4 regions of the Pantoea sp. R13S299 genome follow, and region 1 is predicted to be linked to each of the others. Evidence: predicted binding sites of a transcription regulator. Region 1 holds the regulator's gene; each other region holds the start of a gene.
What was found. Region 1 encodes PurR, which represses purine synthesis genes. Its sites were predicted from a motif close to CANGCAAACGTTTGCNTG; they were not measured.
Positions count from the first base shown of each region.

Region 2: purT (formate-dependent phosphoribosylglycinamide formyltransferase) is a predicted target of PurR. The motif match lies at 3,020-3,037, and genes of this name have one in related genera.
Region 3: glyA (serine hydroxymethyltransferase) is a predicted target of PurR. The motif match lies at 2,420-2,437, and genes of this name have one in related genera.
Region 4: ACN1CO_RS07970 (NCS2 family permease) is a predicted target of PurR. The motif match lies at 4,040-4,057, and genes of this name have one in related genera.

Region 1 covers NZ_JBLYEF010000001.1:985,313-990,630, reverse strand. The annotation lists gene rnt (ribonuclease T) at 1-660, shown strand, start outside; gene ACN1CO_RS04855 (Grx4 family monothiol glutaredoxin) at 704-1,039, opposite strand; gene ACN1CO_RS04850 (C40 family peptidase) at 1,405-2,214, shown strand; gene ACN1CO_RS04845 (YnhF family membrane protein) at 2,262-2,351, opposite strand; gene purR (HTH-type transcriptional repressor PurR) at 2,633-3,658, shown strand; gene punR (DNA-binding transcriptional activator PunR) at 3,655-4,560, opposite strand; gene punC (purine nucleoside transporter PunC) at 4,668-5,318, shown strand, end outside.
Region 2 covers NZ_JBLYEF010000001.1:1,472,808-1,478,125, forward strand. The annotation lists gene exoX (exodeoxyribonuclease X) at 1-70, shown strand, start outside; gene ACN1CO_RS07200 (prolyl oligopeptidase family serine peptidase) at 64-2,127, opposite strand; gene ACN1CO_RS07205 (tellurite resistance TerB family protein) at 2,254-2,910, opposite strand; gene purT (formate-dependent phosphoribosylglycinamide formyltransferase) at 3,076-4,254, shown strand; gene ACN1CO_RS07215 (bifunctional 4-hydroxy-2-oxoglutarate aldolase/2-dehydro-3-deoxy-phosphogluconate aldolase) at 4,289-4,927, opposite strand; gene zwf (glucose-6-phosphate dehydrogenase) at 5,143-5,318, opposite strand, start outside.
Region 3 covers NZ_JBLYEF010000001.1:2,204,551-2,209,868, forward strand. The annotation lists gene ACN1CO_RS10565 (3-phenylpropionate MFS transporter) at 1-926, opposite strand, end outside; gene glyA (serine hydroxymethyltransferase) at 1,055-2,308, opposite strand; gene hmpA (NO-inducible flavohemoprotein) at 2,635-3,819, shown strand; gene glnB (nitrogen regulatory protein P-II) at 4,149-4,487, opposite strand; gene glrR (two-component system response regulator GlrR) at 4,672-5,318, opposite strand, start outside.
Region 4 covers NZ_JBLYEF010000001.1:1,630,922-1,636,239, forward strand. The annotation lists gene ACN1CO_RS07960 (helix-turn-helix transcriptional regulator) at 513-1,196, shown strand; gene ACN1CO_RS07965 (PAS domain-containing protein) at 1,201-1,866, shown strand; gene ACN1CO_RS07970 (NCS2 family permease) at 2,489-3,787, opposite strand; gene ACN1CO_RS07975 (response regulator) at 4,211-4,954, shown strand; gene ACN1CO_RS07980 (SDR family oxidoreductase) at 4,990-5,318, opposite strand, start outside.

The sequences.
Region 1 (5,318 bases):
TCGAATTCCCCTAATGCACTCAATCAACGTTTCCGTGGCTTCTATCCGGTGGTGATCGACGTTGAAACCGCCGGTTTCAATGCGCAAACCGATGCGTTACTGGAAATTGCCGCTATCACGCTGAAAATGGATGAAGAGGGATGGATTCAGATCGACCAGACGCTGCACTTCAACGTCGAACCTTTTGTCGGTTCGCTGCTGCATCCGGAAGCGCTGGCCTTTACCGGTATCGATCCGAGTAATCCGCTTCGCGGCGCAGTTAGTGAATATGATGCGCTACACGCCATTTTCAAAATGGTGCGCAAGGGCATTAAAGACAGCGGCTGTAATCGCGCCATTATGGTGGCGCACAATGCCACCTTCGACCTGAACTTTATGTCAGCGGCGGCGGAACGTGCCAGCCTGAAGCGCAATCCGTTTCACCCGTTTGCCACCTTTGATACCGCAGCGCTGAGCGGACTGGTGCTGGGTCAGACGGTACTGGCGAAAGCCTGTATTGCGGCAGGAATGGAGTTTGATAGTACGCAGGCGCATTCGGCGCTTTATGACACTCAGCAGACGGCAACGCTGTTCTGCGAGCTGGTGAACCGCTGGAAACGGTTAGGTGGCTGGCCACTGCCCTTCGCGGAAGGTGATGCAGAAGCCACGACATCCGCATAAGGGATGCCGCAATGAAAAAGGCCGACATGATGTCGGCCTTTTTTTATTCTGCTTCTTTAAACTTTTCTGCAGTCTCTTTGATCAGCGTCTGCAGTTCACCACGTTGTAACATCTCAACGATAATGTCGCAGCCACCGACCAGCTCGCCATCAACCCACAGCTGCGGGAAAGTTGGCCAGTTAGCGAATTTCGGCATCTCGGCACGAATGTCCGGGTTCTGCAGAATATCCACGTAAGCAAAACGCTCACCACAGGCTGACAGCGCCTGTACCGCCTGTGCAGAGAAACCGCAGCTAGGCAGTTTCGGGGAACCTTTCATGTACAGCAGGATCGGGTTTTCTGCGATCTGGCGCTGAATTTTTTCTACAGTACTCATTATTGCCTTCCTTAATTCGTCACTTCGTGTTTGTTTATTGTAGCGACTTCGCAGCGTGACTGAAAATGAGATTTTGACCGCTGCCCGATTAAATCGCCATCATTGTTAAGTCCCGCTTCGGGACGCCTGATTTCCTGATTATTAACAGCTGGTAACAGTTTAATAATTCGTAATAATTTCGTTGATATAAGACGCTGAAAATGTTCATTTTCAACGCGATTACGTGGGTTGCAAAGATTAATATTAAAAGGCATTACAGTTTTTAAACGAACTGGACTAGAATGGCCTGGGCGCTGATCCTGGATCAGATTAATCTCAACTTTGTCGCGGTGCGTAGTGGCCCTGACAACTTAACTAATCAACGGACTATGCGTTTAATCATTACGCTTTTCATGCTGGCCTTTGCGCAACTGTTTTTCAACGTCGCTGCTGCTTCCCCGCACGCGCCGGTGAACGTCAGTACGCATAAAGCAGAAAAAAAGAGTGCGCGCGACGATGAGCGCCGCAAGCGTCGCCAGGTAAAAACGGTGACCAAAAAAACTCGCCTCAGCCCTGTTCAAAAACTAAAAACGAAAAAACAGAAAAAAGTCGAACTCACTGCTAAACAGACGCCTGCTAAGAAGACCTCGCTTAAAACCGCCCGTATCAGCAAAACCAAAGAAAAAAATAAAGAGAAGAAACGCTATGGTCATCAGCGCCAGCTGAAAACGGCTGAGATCACCACCAGCGAGCCGGGCACGATTAAAATGAGCAAATCCCACCGTCAGCGTTATCAGAAGGCACGCGAAACCGCGATGACCAAGCTGATGGGCCAGTTAGGTAAACCTTATCAGTGGGGCGGCACCTCACCCCATACCGGTTTCGATTGCAGCGGTCTGGTCTGGTACGCCTATAAAGATCTGGTGAAGTTTAAGATCCCGCGTACCGCTAACGAGATGTATCACCTGCGTGACGCCGCGCCCATCAAGCGTGAGTCGCTGGAGAAAGGCGATCTGGTCTTCTTCCGCATTAACGGTCGCGGTACGGCTGACCACGTCGGCGTTTACCTGGGCGATGGTAAGTTTATTCAGTCGCCACGTACCGGCAAAGATATTCAGATCAGCGCATTAGGGGAAGATTACTGGCAGCGCCACTACATCGGTGCCCGTCGGGTGATGACGCCGAGAACCATTCGCTGAGCAGCAGTTCAGTCAGAAAAAAGCCGGGATAATCCCGGCTTTTTTTATTAGTGCAGAATGGCAGTAAAACTAAAGGCCACAATCATCAGCAAACAGCCCACGGAGGTCATTAACGCCAGTTTCAGATCGGTACTCATTGCTTGCTCCTTAGTCATACAATTTATAGGGATATGGCATTTTCCCACACGACCCGGTAAAAATCTCGTTTTATCCGTCCAGCCTTGTTAGAATCCCGCCTTTGTTGCGCAACGCGCGCAACTCTGATTCCGTTTGCGCATCTTTTAAGACGTTTATTCTCCGCCAGCGGCCTGTTTACCGGCCAGAAAAGCTGCATTTTTGCGGAAAAAACCCTGAGCAGACGCAAACGTTTAACACTACGCTTATCATAGAGTTAGATAAGCACTGGAGTCCGATTTTCATGGCAACAATTAAAGATGTGGCAAAACGCGCCGGCGTCTCAACGACCACCGTTTCGCACGTCATCAATAAAACCCGCTTTGTCGCTGAAGAGACGCGCAACGCGGTCTGGCAGGCGATCAAAGAGCTACACTACTCGCCGAGCGCCGTCGCGCGCAGCCTGAAAGTGAACCACACCAAAACGCTGGGCCTGCTTGCCACCTCCAGCGAAGCGCCCTATTTCGCTGAAATTATTGAAGCGGTTGAAAATCACTGTTTTGACAAAGGCTACACGCTGATTCTGGGTAATGCGCATAACGATCTGCAAAAACAGCGCGCCTATCTCAGCATGATGGCGCAGAAACGCGTCGATGGTCTGCTGGTGATGTGTTCTGAGTATCCGGACGACCTGCTGCAGATGCTGGAAGAGAACCGCAATATCCCGATGGTGGTGATGGACTGGGGCGAGTCGCGCGCCGACTTCACCGACACGGTGCTGGATAATGCCTTCCAGGGCGGCTATCTGGCGGGACGCTATCTGATTGAACGCGGACACCGTGATATTGGTGCAATCCCCGGCCAGATGGAGCGCAACACCGGTGGCGGACGCCATGCCGGTTTCCTGAAAGCGCTGGAAGAAGCAGGTATTCAGCCGCGCGCCGAATGGATTGTGCAGGGTGACTTCGAGCCGGAGTCAGGCTATCAGGCGATGCAGCAGATCCTGTCACAGAAACAGCGCCCGACGGCGGTGTTCTGCGGCGGTGACATCATGGCGATGGGCGCGATTTGCGCCGCCGACGAGATGGGCCTGCGCGTCCCGCAGGATATTTCGGTGATCGGTTATGACAATGTGCGCAATGCCCGCTATTTCGCACCGGCCCTGACAACCGTGCATCAGCCTAAAGCCCAACTGGGTGAAAAAGCGCTGGATATGCTGCTGGACCGCATCACCAGTAAGCGTGAAATTTCACAAACGATCGAAGTCCATCCCACGCTGATTGAACGCCGTTCCGTGGCCGATGGTCCGTTCCGCGATTATCGCCGCTAATCCTCGCTTAACCACTCCTGATTAAGCGTTTGCGCATCACCCAGATAGCTGAGCAACCAGCCTGTCGCCGGTGATGCGCGATCCTCAGCCCAGCTGACGCAGCAGGGGCTATCCGGAAATGCCACTGGCAGTGTCAGTTCCACCAGATCGCCGCTGTCGAGCAGGGGTCTGGCAAGATGACCCGGCACCATCGCCACACACAATCCCGCCTGCACGCACTCCAGACCGGTCTGCCATTCCGGCACCACCAGCCTGCGCTGGTTATCCAGCGTCCATGTCATACGGCGCGGCAGCGCTCGCGAGGTATCTTCCAGCACCAGTGAAGGCCAGCTACGCAGCGTGTCATCATCGATCTGGCTCGCCTGCGTTAATGGATGATCGGGCGCGACCACGCAGCGCCAGTTGAGGGTGCCCATATCGCGAAACGCAAAACGTCCGCCCACCGGAATTGCCTGGGTGGCCCCAATCGCGACCTCCACCCGACCATCGGCCAGCGCATCCCAGACGCCGTTAAAGACTTCATAGCTGATGATCAGCTCCATATCGGGGAAGTGCCGATAGAAATCTTTGACCAGTTGCCGGGTGCGCTGAGGTTTGGCGATACGGTCAACGGCAATGCTGAGCTGCCCGCGCCAGCCGTTGGCGAGCTGCTGACACTGTCGCCGGGTGGCAAGCATTTTTTTGATGACGCTGCGCCCTTCCCGGACAAAATGCTCGCCTGCCGGAGTGAGAACCACTTCGCGATGCTGACGCTCAAACAGCGGCACTGCCAGCCAGTTCTCCAGCTGGCGCACCGTGTAGCTGATGGCAGAGGGCACCCGATGTAACTCCTGCGCGGCCGCGCTGAAGCTGCCCCCACGGGCGACCGCGTCAACCACTTCTAATGCATATTCTGACCACATAATCTGCCTTCAAAAATTTTAACAGCAATCGGCAAATATTACCGTTTCACAGCAGCAAACGCACCTCTTACACTCTGCCGCGTTTATCCTGCAAATATGAGAATGAGATGTTGTCGAATAAAGGATTTATGCCTTACCTTGCCCTGCTGAGCATGCTCGGCTTTTTAGCCACGGATATGTACCTGCCCGCCTTTGGTGCGATGCAGCAAACCTTTAATACCTCGCCCGGCCTGATCAGCGCCAGTATGAGTCTCTTTCTGGGAGGCTTCGCCACAGGTCAGCTCTTCTGGGGACCGCTCTCCGACCGCATCGGCCGTAAACCTGTGCTGCTAGCCGGACTGGTGATGTTTGGCATCGGCTGTGCGGGCATGCTGTGGGTGAATGATATTTATCTGATGCTGGCGCTGCGCTTTGTGCAGGCGATTGGCGTCTGTGCTGCGGCCGTGAGCTGGCAGGCACTGGTGGTGGATCGCTACCCTGCTGCGCGTGCCAACAAAGTCTTTGCCACCATTATGCCGCTGGTTGCGCTCTCTCCGGCACTGGCGCCGTTGTTGGGTGCCTGGCTGATAGGCCACTTCCACTGGCGTTCGATTTTCCTGGTGCTGACACTGATTGCGGTGGCATTAATTATGACCACGCTGCGTCTGCCCACCGTTCGTAAAGTTGCAGGTGAAAAAAGGGCGCAGCCGGGCTTCTTTACTCTGCTGAAATCGCGGGTCTACAGCGGCAACGTGCTGATCTACTCTGCCTGTTCTGCC
Region 2 (5,318 bases), 490 kb from region 1:
GGATAACGTCAGCGATCTGCGCCCGCCATTGCGGCAGGCGCTGCGTAAGTACCTGACCGAATCTCAGTAATACTGGGCTGGCGGTAAGGTGCCCTGCGCCAGCCCCAGCAGGAAGGTGTATTCCATCGCGATCCCTTCATAGGCTTTGTAGCGCCCCGACTTGCCGCCGTGACCCGCATCCATGTCGGTGCAGAGCAGCAGCAGGTTATTGTCGGTTTTCATCGATCTCAGCTTCGCCACCCACTTGGCTGGTTCCCAGTACTGCACCTGCGAATCATGCAGGCCGGTGGTGACCAGCAGGTGGGGATAGGCTTTCGCCTCGATGTTGTCATAAGGGCTGTACTGGCGGATATAGCGATAGTACTCCGGATCGTTGGGGTTGCCCCACTCGTCATACTCGCCGGTCGTCAGCGGGATCGACTCATCCAGCATCGTGGTGACCACATCCACAAACGGCACCTGAGCCACCACGCCGTGGAACCGTTGCGGTGCCATGTTGATCACCCCGCCCATCAGCAGACCGCCCGCACTGCCGCCCATTGCATAGAGCCGTTCCGGATGTCCGATGCCGCGTGCCACCAGCGCGTCAGTCACATCTATAAAGTCGGTGAAACTGTTCATTTTGTTCAGCAGGCGACCGCCGTCATACCATTGCTGCCCCAGCTCACCGCCGCCGCGCACCTGTATCAGTGCGTAGACAAAACCGCGATCCAGCAGGCTCAGGCGGCTGACGCTGAAATCGGCATCCATGCTGCTGCCGTAGGCACCATAACCATAGACCAGCATCGGGTTCTGGCCTGGCTGATAGTGTTTGCGGTGATAGACCAGCGATACCGGCACTTCGGTACCATCGCTGACTTTGATCCAGTGATGCTCGCTTTTGTAATCTTCCGCGTTAAAGCCTTTAACCTGGCTCTGTTTCAGTATGTGGCGTTCACCGGTATCCATATCCAGTTCAAACAGCGTGGTCGGCGTGGTCATCGACGAATAGCCGTAGCGCAGTTTGCTGGTACGCGGCGTGGGATTGTAGGCGAGCCAGGTCACATAGGTTGGATCGTCAAAGGCAATGCCGCTGGTCTCGCCGCTGGCCCAGTTAATCTGGCGCAGGCTGGTTAAGCCACGCTGACGCTCTTCCACCACCAGCCAGTCACGGAACAGCTGGAAGTCTTCCATCACCACCTGTTCGCGTGCCGGGATCAGCGTTTCCCAGCGTGACTCATCCAGATAGCGGCTGCGATACAGCCCGAAGTTTTTGCCATCCCGGTTGGATCGAATGAAAAACTGATGATCGTAATGGTCGATGCTGTACTCATGGTCGCGGCGACGCGGCAGAAACACATGCGGCTGCGCATCGGGGAAATTCGCATTGATCAGCTGGATTTCGCTGGTATTGGTGCTGTAGAGCGCAATCATGATGAACTGTTTGGAGGTGGTCTTATGCACGCTGAGATGATAGGTGTCATCCCGCTCTTCATAGACCAGTTGATCATCGGACTGTGGCGAGCCCAGTTCATGTCGCCAGACCTGATAGGAGAGCAGCGTCTGCGGATGTTTGCGCACGTAGTAGACGGTACGCGAATCGTTGCCCCAGGCGAAGCTGGATGAGGCGTTACTCAGCACTTCAGGATACCAGCTGCCGCTCTCAAGGTTGCGGAACCGGATGCCATATTGCCGCCGCGACAGGAAATCTTCGGCCAGCGCCATGACCCGGTTATCGGGGCTGATATGCAGCGCGCCCATCGTATAGAAATCGCTGTGCGAGGCGCGCTGGTTGGCATCCAGCAGCAGGCTCCACTCACCTGACTCCTCACTCGCCGCAGGCTGGCGATAATAAGCCGGATATTCGTTACCGGTCTGGTAGCGACTTTGATAACGGTAGCCGTTTTTCACATAAGGTACTGAGTGATCTTCAGGCGGCAGCCGATCGATAATCTCTTTTAATACCCGGTCCTGCAGCGGTTGCTGTGACGACATGATTTTTTTGCCGTAATTGTTTTCGGCACGCAGGTAATCAAGGACCTCGCTGTTTTCGCGTTTGTCGTCGCGCAGCCAGTAATAGTCGTCAACGCGCGTCTCACCGTGCAGCGTCATCTCGTGGGGAATTTTTTTTGCGATGGGTGCTTTCATCCATCCGTCTCCATGAACGTAATGATCTGTAAGCGTAACACTTCAGCAGCGGGAAGCCAGAGATGGCGAGAGAAGCTGCCGCTGGCGAATCACATCCTGTGACCCGTCAGCGGAATATCGGGGGGATTAACTGGCAGGCAGACGGGCTTTTTCAGCTTCAAGATCCTGCTGAATGCCGTCGCGCACATCCTGAGGAATTTTCAGCGCGTCGCCCAGCGCAGAGAGATAGCTGCGCTCCATAAAGTGATCAACGTCGATGGCGGTACAGCTGAGGAAGTAAAGCTCCAGCGCCTCTTCCTCATTTTTCACATCGGCGGCCAGCCACTGCGGATCCAGCGGGCGGTTCATCGCTTTATGGATCAGCTGTTCCGCATCCTGGCCGTAACCGGATTGATGAATATTATGCTCGATGGCTGCCCGTTCCTGATCGTCGATGTGCCCGTCGCTTTTGGCAGCAAACACCAGCGCCGTCACCAGACGTTCGGCGCGCAGATCAACGGGCGTCTGCGCCACGCCGAAGTCCGGTTCATTCTGGTGCGCTTCGCTGACCCGCTGCTTGTATTTGTTCCACAGCACCGCGCCTGCGGCCGCGCCACCACCCACAATCAGGGCTTTACCGCCATATTTGGTCAGCAGTTTGCGCGACGACTTACTGGAGATCAGCATGGCGGCCAGACCGCCCAGCGCGCCGGGTGCCAGCATGTCACTTAAGCCGCCGCCCGATTTTCCCTCACCGCCCTTCTTTGTCAGCACCGACTGAATCTGTTGCAACCAGTTATTCATCATTCACTCCTTTCAGGATGTCAGCCGCTATCCTGACCAAAAGGATGTCAGGAAACGTCAGAGCGGGAAAAGTACGGCAAACGACGGTGTCATATGGACGAAAGATGAGAACGCAAACGTTTTCGTTTATACTTGCGCGCGAATTTTGACTGCTTAGGGGAATGTATGACGACTCTCGGAACAGCGCTGCGTCCGGCGGCGACGCGCGTGATGCTATTAGGTTCAGGTGAACTGGGTAAAGAGGTGGCGCTGGAGTGTCAGCGTCTGGGTGTGGAAGTGATCGCGGTAGATCGGTACGCCGATGCGCCGGCAATGCACGTCGCCCATCGCAGCCATGTCATTAACATGCTGGATGGCGCGGCACTGGCTGCGCTGATAGCCGAAGAGAAGCCTGACTTTGTGGTGCCGGAAATTGAAGCTATCGCCACAGATACGCTGGTCGAGCTTGAGCAGCAGGGCCAGCGCGTGGTCCCGACCGCCCGCGCCGCAAAGCTGACCATGAACCGCGAAGGCATTCGTCGACTGGCGGCTGAAGAGCTGTCGTTGCCGACCTCCAGCTATCGCTTTGCCGACAGCAAGGCGCGCTTCGATGAAGCCGCCGCAGAGATTGGCTTCCCCTGCATTGTGAAACCGGTGATGAGCTCATCCGGTAAAGGTCAGAGCTTTATCCGCGACGCCAGCCAGCTTGATAAAGCCTGGGACTATGCGCAACAGGGTGGCCGTGCCGGTGCCGGTCGCGTCATCGTTGAAGGGGTCGTCAATTTTGATTTTGAGATCACCCTGCTGACCATCAGCGCGATCGATGGCATTCATTTCTGTGCGCCGATTGGTCACCGTCAGGAAGATGGCGATTACCGTGAATCCTGGCAGCCGCAGCAGATGAGTGACCTGGCGCTGCAGCGTGCGCAGGATGTCGCTGCGCAGGTTGTTAAGGCGCTGGGCGGCTATGGCCTGTTTGGCGTGGAGCTGTTTGTCTGTGGTGATGAGGTGGTATTCAGCGAAGTGTCACCGCGTCCACATGACACCGGCATGGTGACGCTGATTTCGCAGGATCTGTCTGAGTTTGCGCTGCACGTGCGAGCGTTCCTGGGTCTGCCGATTGGCGGGATTCGTCAGTATGGTCCATCGGCGTCTGCCGTTATCCTGCCGCAACTGACCAGCCAGAACGTGCAGTTTGTGAATGTCGAAGCGGCGCTGGGTGCCGGTCTGCAACTGCGGCTATTCGGCAAGCCGGAGATCAGCGGTCAGCGTCGTTTAGGCGTGGCGCTGGCGAGCGGTGACACCACCACTCAGGCGATTGCACGTGCAGTTGCCAGTGCTGCCGCGGTCACGGTTCAGGGGTAAAGGTGTGCGGTGAGCAGATGCTCACCGCCATCACTTACTTCGCGCCTTCTACAGCTTCGCGTGCCAGGCGGGTGATGCGATCCCAGTCGCCCGCTTCCAGCGCGTCGTTAGGAACCAGCCATGAACCGCCGATGCACAGCACGCTTTTCAGCGCCAGATAGTCACGGTAGTTGGCCGGAGAGATGCCGCCGGTCGGGCAGAAACGCACCTGCGGGAAAGGTCCGCCAATCGCCTGCAGCGCTTTAACACCGCCATTCGCTTCTGCCGGGAAAAACTTAAACTCGCGCAGACCATAGTCCATACCGGTCATTAACTCAGAAACGGTGCTGATACCCGGAATCAACGGAACCGGCCCTTCAACCGCTGCTTTCAGCAGTGATTCCGTGACGCCAGGGCTGATAACAAACTGCGCACCGGCATCGGTCACTTCCTGTAACTGCTGCGGATTGATTACTGTGCCCGCACCGACGATCGCATCCGGCACTTCTTTGATCATCGCGCGTAAGGCATCCATCGCCACCGGTGTGCGCAGCGTCACTTCCAGCACTCTGACACCGCCTGCCACCAGCGCTTTCGCCATCGGCACGGCGTGTTCCAGTTTGTTCACCACGATGACCGGCACGACAGGTCCGGTGGTCAGAATCTGTTCAGCACTCGTTTTCCAGTTTTTCATCAGTTCCCCTTGCTTGATAACACCGGGATTGCGACCCGGTCATGGAGCTTCGGCTCCTGCCCTGTAAATTGCGTCACTACCATACATGATCAGCTTCCTGAGCGTCTATCATCCTGCGACCCTTTTTGAAACAGCAGTTCAGTTTTATCTGCATCCATTGGCCCGGTTTAAGGGCGAAAAAAAAGCCCGCGTTGCGGGCTTCATCATCACTTCAGTTATTCAAACTCATTCCACGAGCGGCCATCGCGGGTGATCATCGCTACTGAGGCCACCGGGCCCCAGGTGCCTGCCTGATACGGCTTGGATGAGTCGCCATCCGCGGCCCACGCATCGATGATCGAATCGACATAGGTCCATGCGGCTTCCACTTCATCACGACGAACAAACAGCG
Region 3 (5,318 bases), 1.2 Mb from region 1:
ACGGTGAAGCTGCCACAGTGGAGAATCTGCGCTACGATCAGCAGCGGCAGCGCGGTCGTGGCACCCATCAGGCTCCAGCGAATCAGCGCACAGATGCCAGAAAGCAGTAGCAGATCGCGCGCGCTCCAGCGCCGGAACAGCCGGTTGCTCAGGGCAAACACCACAATCTCCGCGACCACGCCCAGCGACCAGAGATAGCCCACCGTCGAGGCGGAATAGCCGCTCTCCTGCCACCAGATAGCGCTGAAGCCATAATAGGCGGCATGCGCGCCCTGCAGCAGCGTCACGCACAGCATGAATCGCCATACCGCATTCTCACGCAGCAACGCCCGCCACACCTGCCAGCCGCCGCCCGCCGCGCCCTGCCGCTCATTGCCCTGCGGCTGAGTGACCGGTGTCAGCATCATGCCCGCCAGCATAGAAATGACTCCGACGGAAAGCAGCAGCAGAATGGCGTTTGAGGAGTAAGCACTGACCAGGACACCGGTTAACGCCGAGCTGATCACAAAAGCCAGCGATCCCCACAGCCTGACCGGCCCGTACGCCAGCCCAATCTGCTGTGTCCAGGTAGCGGCCAGCGCATCACTGAGCGGAACCAGCGGCGAGAAAAAGAGGTTAAAGCCGATCATGACCGTCAGCAGCCACATCCACTGCTCACCCACCCAGAAACCGGCGGCGAACAGGCAGGTCATGAGCGCCAGCAGACGCAGCGCCGTAATCAACCGTGAAGGATTTTTGACCTGAGAAGCGATAAGCAGACTGCCGACAAAGCGTGCCACCATGCCACAGCCGAGCAGGAGACCAATCTTTTCTGCATCCAGGCCGGTGCCTTTCAGCCACACACCCCAGAATGGCAGATAGATGCCGTAACAGAAGAAGTAAGTGAAGTAGCCCAATCCGAGCCATCTGGCGGAGCCGATTGCCATATTCCCTCCAGCAGGTTTGCTGCCTGGCAGCATGAGTGGCCGCTACTCTGGCAGAGCACCGAGGGACAGGCAATAAAAAAGGATGGCAGATGCCATCCTTTTTATGCTGCCTCACAACGGGTTAACGATTAAGCGTAGACCGGCAGACGGCTGCAGATATCCAGCACTTTCTTCTTGGTGCGCTCAATGGTCGCTTCGTCATTGACGTTATCCAGTACATCGGCGATCCAGCCAGCCAGTTCACGCACGTCCGCTTCGTTGAAGCCACGACGGGTAACGGATGGGGTACCGATACGGATACCGGAGGTCACAAACGGGCTTTTCGGATCGTTTGGTACGCTGTTCTTGTTAACCGTGATGTTGGCACGGCCCAGCGCAGCATCCGCTTCTTTACCGGTCAGGTTTTTGCTCACCAGATCGATCAGGAACAGATGGTTATGGGTACCGCCAGAAACGATGTCATAGCCACGCTCAATCAGCACCTCAACCATCGCTTTGGCGTTTTTTGCCACCTGCTGCTGGTAGGTTTTGAATTCCGGCTCCATCGCCTCTTTGAAGGCAACCGCTTTACCGGCGATAACGTGCATCAGAGGACCACCCTGACCGCCAGGGAAGACAGCAGAGTTCAGTTTCTTATAGAAATCTTCGTCGCCGTTTTTCGCCAGAATAATACCACCACGCGGACCCGCCAGCGTTTTGTGGGTGGTCGAGGTCACGATGTGCGCATGCGGGATCGGACTTGGATAGACGTCTGCGGCAACCAGGCCAGCAACGTGCGCCATATCCACAAACAGCCATGCACCGACGCTATCTGCGATTTCGCGCATTTTCGCCCAGTCGCAGACGCCAGAATAAGCTGAGAAACCGCCAACGATCATTTTTGGCTTGTGGGTTTTCGCCAGTTCAGCCAGTTCGTCATAGTCAATTTTGCCGGTCTCATCGATACCGTAAGCAACGACGTTATAGAGTTTGCCGGACAGGTTAACCGGTGAGCCGTGAGTCAAGTGTCCACCGTGCGCCAGGTTCATCCCGAGGATGGTATCGCCCGGCTGCAGCAGCGCTGTGTAAACCGCGAAGTTAGCCTGTGAACCTGAGTGTGGCTGCACGTTAGCGTAATCGGCACCAAACAGCGCTTTTGCACGGTCGATGGCCAGTTGCTCAACGATATCAACGTACTCACAGCCGCCGTAGTAGCGTTTGCCCGGATACCCTTCAGCGTATTTATTGGTGAGCTGAGAACCCTGTGCCTGCATAACACGCGGGCTGGTGTAGTTTTCAGAAGCAATCAGTTCAATGTGCTCTTCCTGACGCACTGTCTCCTGCTCCATCGCCTGCCACAACTCGGCATCGTAATCGGCAATGTTCATATCACGCTTTAACATCCGGATCTCCTGACTCAGCTAACTTTCTGACGGTATTTACCCCCCTTCAGGGGCGAAGGCCCACAGTGTAAACCGTTTTAACAGGTGAAGGTAGGGTGAACCGCCTATTTTTACGCAAACGATTGGCTGGCGACTCGCAGCGCTTTTTTACACCTTTTTGCCCTGTTCAGGTGCCCCTTTTTTTCTCCAGGATGTGACAGCGGCTTCTGATGATGCACCTAAAACTTGCCACCTGAACAACCAGAAAGTTTCCCGGGTTATTTACACCACAGGCGAGGCGGCTATAAGATGCATTTAAAATACATGTTTATAAAGAGGCCACCAAAATGCTTGATGCACACACTATCGCCACCGTTAAATCAACCCTGCCTGCCATCGCCGCCTGCGGTCCAAAGCTGACCGCCCACTTCTATGACCGCATGCTGTCGCAGCATCCGGAACTCAAAAACGTCTTCAACATGAACAACCAGCGCAACGGCGATCAGCGCGAAGCGCTGTTCAACGCCATCTGCGCTTACGGCGCGAATCTGGAGAATCTGGCTGTACTGCTGCCTGCGGTGGAGAAGATCGCACAAAAACATACCAGCCTGAATATTCAGCCTGCACAGTACGCCATCGTTGGTGAAAATCTGCTGGCAACCATTAAAGAGTTGCTGAATCCGGGCGAAGAGGCGCTGGCTGCCTGGGGCCGGGCCTATGGTGTCCTGGCAGATGTCTTCATCAATCGCGAAGAGGAAATTTATCAGGCGACCGAGCAACAGACCGGCGGCTGGCGCGGCACCCGTGCGTTTCGCATCAGCGCGATTGAGCAGCAGAGCGAGGTGATTAAAAGCTTTACCTTCAGTCCGGTGGATGGTGGCCCGGTCGCAGCCTTTAAGCCGGGTCAGTATCTGACAGTGCACCTGCAGCCCGCCAGCTTCGAACATCACCAGATTCGTCAGTACTCACTGACGCATCTCAGCAACGGCAAAGCGTACCGGATTGCAGTCAAACGCGAAGCGCAGGGCACCGTCTCCGGCTGGCTGCATCAGAATGGCAAAGTGGGTGATGAGCTGATGCTTGCCGCGCCGCACGGCGACTTCTTCCTGGAAGTCGAATCTGCCACACCGGTGGCGCTCATCTCCGCAGGCGTAGGTCTGACGCCGATGCTGGCGATGCTTCATGCACTGGCGGCCCGCCAGCACCGCGCGCCGGTTAGCTGGATGCATGCCGCAGAGAACGGCAAACAGCACGCGTTTGGCGAGGAAGTTCGTGCCACTGGCGCGCAGCTCGCCGATTTTGTCAGTCATGTCTGGTATCGCGAACCCGCCGCTGAAGATGCCGGTCGCTATGACGCGCAAGGTCTGATGGATATCACCGCGCTTTCAGCCCGTCTCACCTCACCAGACACCCACTTCTACCTCTGCGGCCCGCTGCCCTTTATGCAGCATGCGGTGGCGCAACTGCGTGATGCCGGTGTGGCAGATTCATACATCCATTACGAACTGTTTGGTCCGCACAAAGGGATGTAAATCTGCTATTAAGTTCAGGCAGCAACAAACAGCCTCAAAGCGAAGGGAACACGGCCAGAAAAGGAAAGCGTCCCGCGACATGGACAAAAACGCCGGGAGCGTTTTTGAACAACGCAACGCGTTGGCCCGTTTACGGGCGCACCTCAGGGATGAGGTGCGTAATCGCGCGGGCCGAGCGTGCCATGGACGGCGGGTTTTGCGTCTTTCCGATCTGACCGTGTTTCCTGAGCTGGCTCGATCTCACAGCCAACCTCACCAGGTTTTTCCAGCATAAAAAAAGCCCGCAGCGCGGGCTTCTTTATGCTCATAGAGAGCGGATAAAAAGACGATCAGATCGCCTCTTCATCCTCTTCGCCAGTACGGATACGCACTACGCGCGCCACGTCGAAGACGAAGATCTTACCGTCACCGATTTTGCCGGTCTGCGCGGTGCGCATAATGGTCTCGACGCAGGTATCAACGATATCGTCGCCCACCACCATCTCGATCTTCACCTTAGGTAAAAAATCGACCATATACTCTGCGCCGCGGTACAGCTCGGTGTGCCCTTTCTGGCGACCAAAGCCCTTCACTTCACTCACGGTCATCCCGGTGATGCCGACTTCCGCTAAGGCTTCACGGACATCATCGAGTTTGAATGGTTTGATAATCGCATCAATCTTTTTCATGTCAGACCCTTTTTCACTCCCTCCATGGTCAGAGGGTTTATCAAGTATAAATGTTGCTGGCGCTGTCGGGCGGTAATATCCGGGATTCTTCAGGTTGCCGCAAGCGCTGTCAGATTATGCTGACCGCACCCATTCTGATTCGGGCCTGAGCAGGCAACCTACCGGTATCACTTCGCAGCTTCCGCTACTCTTTGAAATCACTGGCATCCAGTTCATGACGAGACAGTAGCTTATAGAACTCCGTGCGGTTGCGTCCAGCCAGACGTGCGGCGTTGGTCACATTGCCTTTGGTCATCTGCAACAGCTTACGCAGATAGTTCAGCTCAAACTGATTACGCGCCTCCGCAAAGGTCGGCAACGCGCTGTTTTCGCCGCTCAGCGCCTGCTCCACGAGCGCATCGCTGATCACCGGCGATGAACTCAGCGCTACACACTGCTCAATCACGTTAACCAGTTGACGCACGTTGCCCGGCCAGCTGGCCGCCATCAGACGCTTCATCGCATCGACGGAAAAACTGCGAATCTGCGGCTTATGCCGTTCCGCCGCCTGACGTAACAGATGATTGGCCAGCAGCGGGATATCTTCCGTACGCTGATGCAGCGCCGGAATCTTCAGATTCACCACATTCAGACGATAGAACAGATCTTCGCGAAACTCCTTTTTCTCCATCGCTTTGGGCAGATCGCGATGGGTCGCGGAGATAATCCGCACGTCGATCTCAATATCATGATCGCTGCCCAGCGGCCTGACCTTACGCTCCTGCAACACCCGCAACAATTTAACCTGCAAAGGTTGCGGCATATCGCCAATCTCATCCAGAAACAACGTGC
Region 4 (5,318 bases), 650 kb from region 1:
CGGCGAGAGGACGGCACGAGCCAGGGATGGCGAGTCCGGACGGTCCGCGGGCCGCAGGGCGTGACGAAGGAACCCCGCAGAGCGGGGCGCGGAGGCAGCCGGACGCCGGGATTGTTAAGGGGCGGGCGTCCGCCCCTTAACGCGTCCGCCTGCACGGAGAACCTGAAACTCCTCAACGCCTGGCGGGCGTAACCCGCTCATAGCAAACCCACTGCAAAGCGAAATTTATGCGGATTACTAAGTCCTATAGTTAACCACAATTAAACCCCGTAATTAATCTACCTCTTAAAGCAAAAAGCCCATAACCTTCCGGTTATGGGCACACTTCTTTTTTTATTATTAAGACAACTTTCCCTAAGCATTGGCTTGTGCTATTACTTTCACACCCATTACGGTTTGTATAAAGGTACAATCAAAGTACGGCACTTTATATAAAGTGTTATTTCTTTGTAGGGTTATTAAGTTGCAAGGTCAATTTAATGTATAGCAATGAGAAATGTAAGGACACGCTCATGAAAGAAATTACATTACCTGCCAGGCTTGTCGGGATGTTTGAAAACGATCTTGTTGTCGGCTGGGGAGTGAAGGACAATCAGTCCCGCTTTGTTTATGTCAATAATACATTCAAAAGCTGGCAGACGCTTTCAACAAGATTTGACTATGAAGGTCGCCATATCAGAGATATGCCTGTTCCGGTTGCAGAATTTGCTGACCTGTTCAGTCAGCAGGAAAGAGAGATAGAAAGAACTGGCCAGGCGGTAAGAGCGATTACCACACATATTCAGGGCAAAGAGAAAATCATGCAGCCTGCATACAGCGTTCAGGAGCCACTGTACGATGACGCGCATAACTGTATAGGAACACTGGTCAGCGTCAGGCATGTCAGGATCATCACACCGGGTGCATTGCTGGACGGCAAAATAATTCAGCATGCGACTTTTGAATCGCCCTCATCCGTCTTCACAGAAAAAGAGTGGGAAGTCGTTTATCTGCTGGTCTGTGGCATGAACATAAAAGAAATAAGCAGCATCCTGGCGATTTCAGCCGACGCAGTTAATGGCAGACTCAGAAGTTGTTACAGAAAGACTGGACTGAATTCGCTTTCCGCACTGACCGGCTATTGCCGTGAAAATAAATTAGATCACTATATTCCATCGTTCTTCCTGAAAAAAGGTCATATTATAATAAGAGGATGAACTGATGCTCACAAAGATGAATCCTGTTGAATATTACTTTGATAACTCGCTGTTTGGCTGGGCCATAAAAAACAGTGCCTCACGGTATGTTTATGCAAATAAGCTTGCATGCAGCTACTTCAACGTTCCGTCTGAAACGATTATGGGGACATTTGACACCGACCTGACGCCAGACATTAGCGATTATTACCACCATATTCTGCATGATGATAAAAAAATCTTGAATACAAAAGAAATGAGCATTGTGCTTAAGACTTTTCAATACGGAAGAGAGAACAGGCTGAGATCTTTTATGGTGGAAAAACGCCCGTGGACGTTCAGTGACGGAACCGATGGTGTTATCTGTACCTACCTTGAGATCACCAATGTTTACTTCTCAACTTTTCTCAGGCCGCGCGACAGGAGACCCTTTGTCTTTACACGGCCCGCGAATATTTTCACGGATAAGGAATGGGAAGTGATTCTTTTATTACTTTGTGGGGTAAAGCAGAACCTGATGCCTGAGATTCTTGGCATCAGCCCTCCCGCACTTCGCAACCGGCTTATACGCTGTTACGACAAATCAGGTGTAACAAACAACGCTGCTCTAAAGCAACATTGTATACAGGAAGGATGGGATAATTACATTCCTCCTTTTTTCCTGAACAAAGGGCATGTGCTGATTAACTGAGGCGCTGAGGAACAAGCGGATGCCCGGAAGAGCCGACAGGGCGTCAGAATTGTTCGCTGCGCGAACGGGCTATGAGAATTTTTCGTTCGCCTGGTGAGCCGGGCAGTTTCAGTCACGCCTCTGCAGGCGACCAACAAAGGGGCGCCAGTCGCCGCGCCCCCTTGACCCCGGGCTCCGGCCTGCTTCACCGCCGCTTCTCGGTCCCTTCGCTTCATGTTTTTGGAAGAGTCTCTGGCCAGCAGACAACACAGCACCAAAACAACATAAAAATTTTGCAGGCGAGGTTTGGGAAAGGCATCCGTAGCGCTGAGGAACAACCGGAGGCAAGGATGAGCCGACAGGACGTCGGCGAAAGGACGGCACGAGCCAGGGATGGCGAGTCCGGACGGTCCGCGGGCCGCAGGGCGTGACGAAGGGACCCCGCAGAGCGGGGCGCGCAGGCAGCCGGACGCCGGGATTGTTAAGGGGCGGGCGTCCGCCCCTTGACGCGTCCGCCTGCACGGAGAACCTGAAACTCCCCACCGCCTGGCGGGCGTAACCCGCTCATAGCAAGCCCGCGGCCAGGCGTAACCTTCTCAGACTCAGCCCGCTGCACAGCGTTCCTTAACCGCAACGCGGTGAATCAGGCACTCAACCACCCAAGCTTAATCACAAACAAAATCGACAGAATCACCAGCGCCGCATTCACCTCTTTCATACGACCGCTCAGCAGCTTCACCAGCGTCCAGGTAATAAAACCAAACGCGATGCCGTTAGCGATGGAATAGGTCAGCGGCATGGTCAGCGCAGTCACGGTGACTGGCGCAGCGGTAGTGATATCTTTCCAGTCGATATCAGCCAGACTGGATGTCATCAGTACCGCCACAAACAGCAGCGCAGGCGCAGTGGCATAAACCGGCACGCTGGAGGCCAGCGGCGAGAAGAACAGCGCCAGCAGGAACAGCACACCCACCACGATCGCGGTCAGGCCGGTACGGCCACCGGCGCTCACGCCTGCCGCCGATTCCACATAACTGGTGGTGGTCGAGGTACCCAGCAGTGAACCAAACAGCGCAGCCGCACTGTCGGCAATCAGCGCACGGCCCATCTTCGGCACATTGCCCTGCTCATCCGCCAGACCGGCACGTTTGGTCACGCCCAGCAGTGTGCCGGTGTTATCAAACACATCAACAAACAGGAAGGCAAAAATCACGCTGATCAGGCCGACGTTAAATGCCCCGGCGATATCCAGTTGCAGGAAGGTCGGTGCAATCGACGGTGGTGCAGAGAAGACGCCCGCAAACGGCGACAGACCGATGCCCATCGAGATAAAGGTCACCAGCAGAATGCCGATCAGCACCGCGCCGGTGACGCGACGTGCTTCCAGTACCACGATCACCACAAAGCCGAGCATCGCCAGCAGCGGACCCGGTTTGGTCAGATCGCCAATGCCCACCAGCGTCGCCGGGTTATCGACCACGATGCCCGCCCCTTCCAGCGCAATGATCGCCAGGAACAGGCCGATACCAGCACCAATCCCGGCGCGCAGCGGCAGCGGGATACTGGCAATAATCCACTCACGAATCTTAAACAGCGACATCGCGAAGAAAATCACCGCCGAGAGAAACACTGCGCCCAGCGCAACCTGCCACGTGTAGCCCATGTGCAGCACCACGGTGTAGGTGAAGAAGGCGTTCAGCCCCATGCCCGGTGCCAGCGCAATCGGGTAGTTGGCAATCAGCCCCATCAGCACGCAGCCAATCGCCGCCGCCAGACAGGTGGCGACAAACACCGCGCCCTTGTCCATGCCGGTAGCGCCCAGAATGCTCGGGTTCACAAACAGAATATAAGCCATCGCCAGGAAGGTGGTGATCCCGGCGATAATCTCGGTACGAACCGTGGTGTTATGCGCTTTGAGTTTGAATAGTTTTTCTAACATCATCATCTCTCGATACAGGAGACATCAGTCTCTCTTGCCAAAGGGGTTTGCATGCTGATTTATTCTGTTTCCGGGACATGGATACCGGCCGCTGCATACTTGCGTGCCAGAACCGCCTGAAATCCCTGCCTTACCCACTGCCCAAAGCAATTGCCATGCCATCTGCCGACGCAATCGATTACCTGACAGAGCCGGACACGCCTAAGAAGATTCCGAACCAAAACGAGGCGCGATTATGGTGCAATGCACCGATTCCGCGCAATCGTTTTCCTGCGGCAAACGGGCACCCCCGAAAAACTCTGCGCCAGCGCACGGTTCCGCACTCTCACAGGCGAAGCTGGTCACGTTTCAGCACGCTGCCTCAGCAACCCTTTCTGGTCTGTGTAGACTCCAGAATTAACTCTTTCGTAACATTGAGGCCGCGCCATGAAGCCAGCGATTTTGGTGGTGGATGACGATCCTGCTGTCTGCGACGTCCTGCAGGATGCGTTAAGTGAACATCTGTTAACGGTCTACCGCTGTCATCAGGGACGTGAGGCGCTATCGATGCTCAGCGAACATCCGGAGATCTCGCTGGTGATGCTGGATATGATGCTGCCCGATACCAATGGGTTACTGGTGTTGCAGCAGCTTCAGCGACAGCGACCGGAAGTGCTGGTGATTATGCTGACCGGCATGGGCTCGGAAGCGGAGATGGTGGTGGGTCTGGAGATGGGTGCAGATGATTACATCGCCAAGCCCTTTAATCCACGCGTGGTGGTGGCGCGCGCCCGGGCGGCCCTGCGTCGCAGCGGACGCATTGCGCAGCCCGATCCTGAACAGGAGGGTTGGCGTTTTGGCGGCTGGCAACTGGACGATGGCCGCTGCCAGCTGTTTAATCCGCAGCGTGAGCTGGTGCCGCTGACGCAGGGAGAATATACCCTGCTGCGCGCGCTGGTGCGTCACGCCCGCAAGGTGCTGACCCGCGATCAACTGCTGGAGCTGACCCACAGCGAAAGCCTCGATGTGTTTGACCGCACCATCGACGTGCTAATCATGCGACTGCGCCGCAAAATCGAAACCAACCCGCATCAGCCTGATCTGATCCGCACCATCCGCGGTCTGGGTTACGTCTTTTCGGCTGACGTAATGAAACCCGAAACCGCGCCGCGCGCCAGCCAGATCGCCTGAGTCATCCTGCCGGGCCTGCAAACAGCGGCCCGCGCCTACCCATCATAACTCCCGCCATACGCGCGCGGCACCAGATCGACCTGCGCTTCCCCGCTCCGGATGACGGCGAGAATCGTTTCGGCCACGCGTTCAGGAGTGTGAGCGAACGCGGCGGATGCGGCGCTCTGCTCCGTCGCGACGTCCTGTCCCGATTTCACTGACTGATAGAATTCCGAGGCGGTCATAAACGGATACACCGTGGAAACAGTTATCCCGGCGTCAGCCAGCTCCAGCAGTGCTACAGCCGAGAGCATATTCAGCCCTGCCTTGGAACTGGTGTAGGCCGCCGATCCCGGATAGGTCGCCAGCGTCGCCCCGGAGCTGA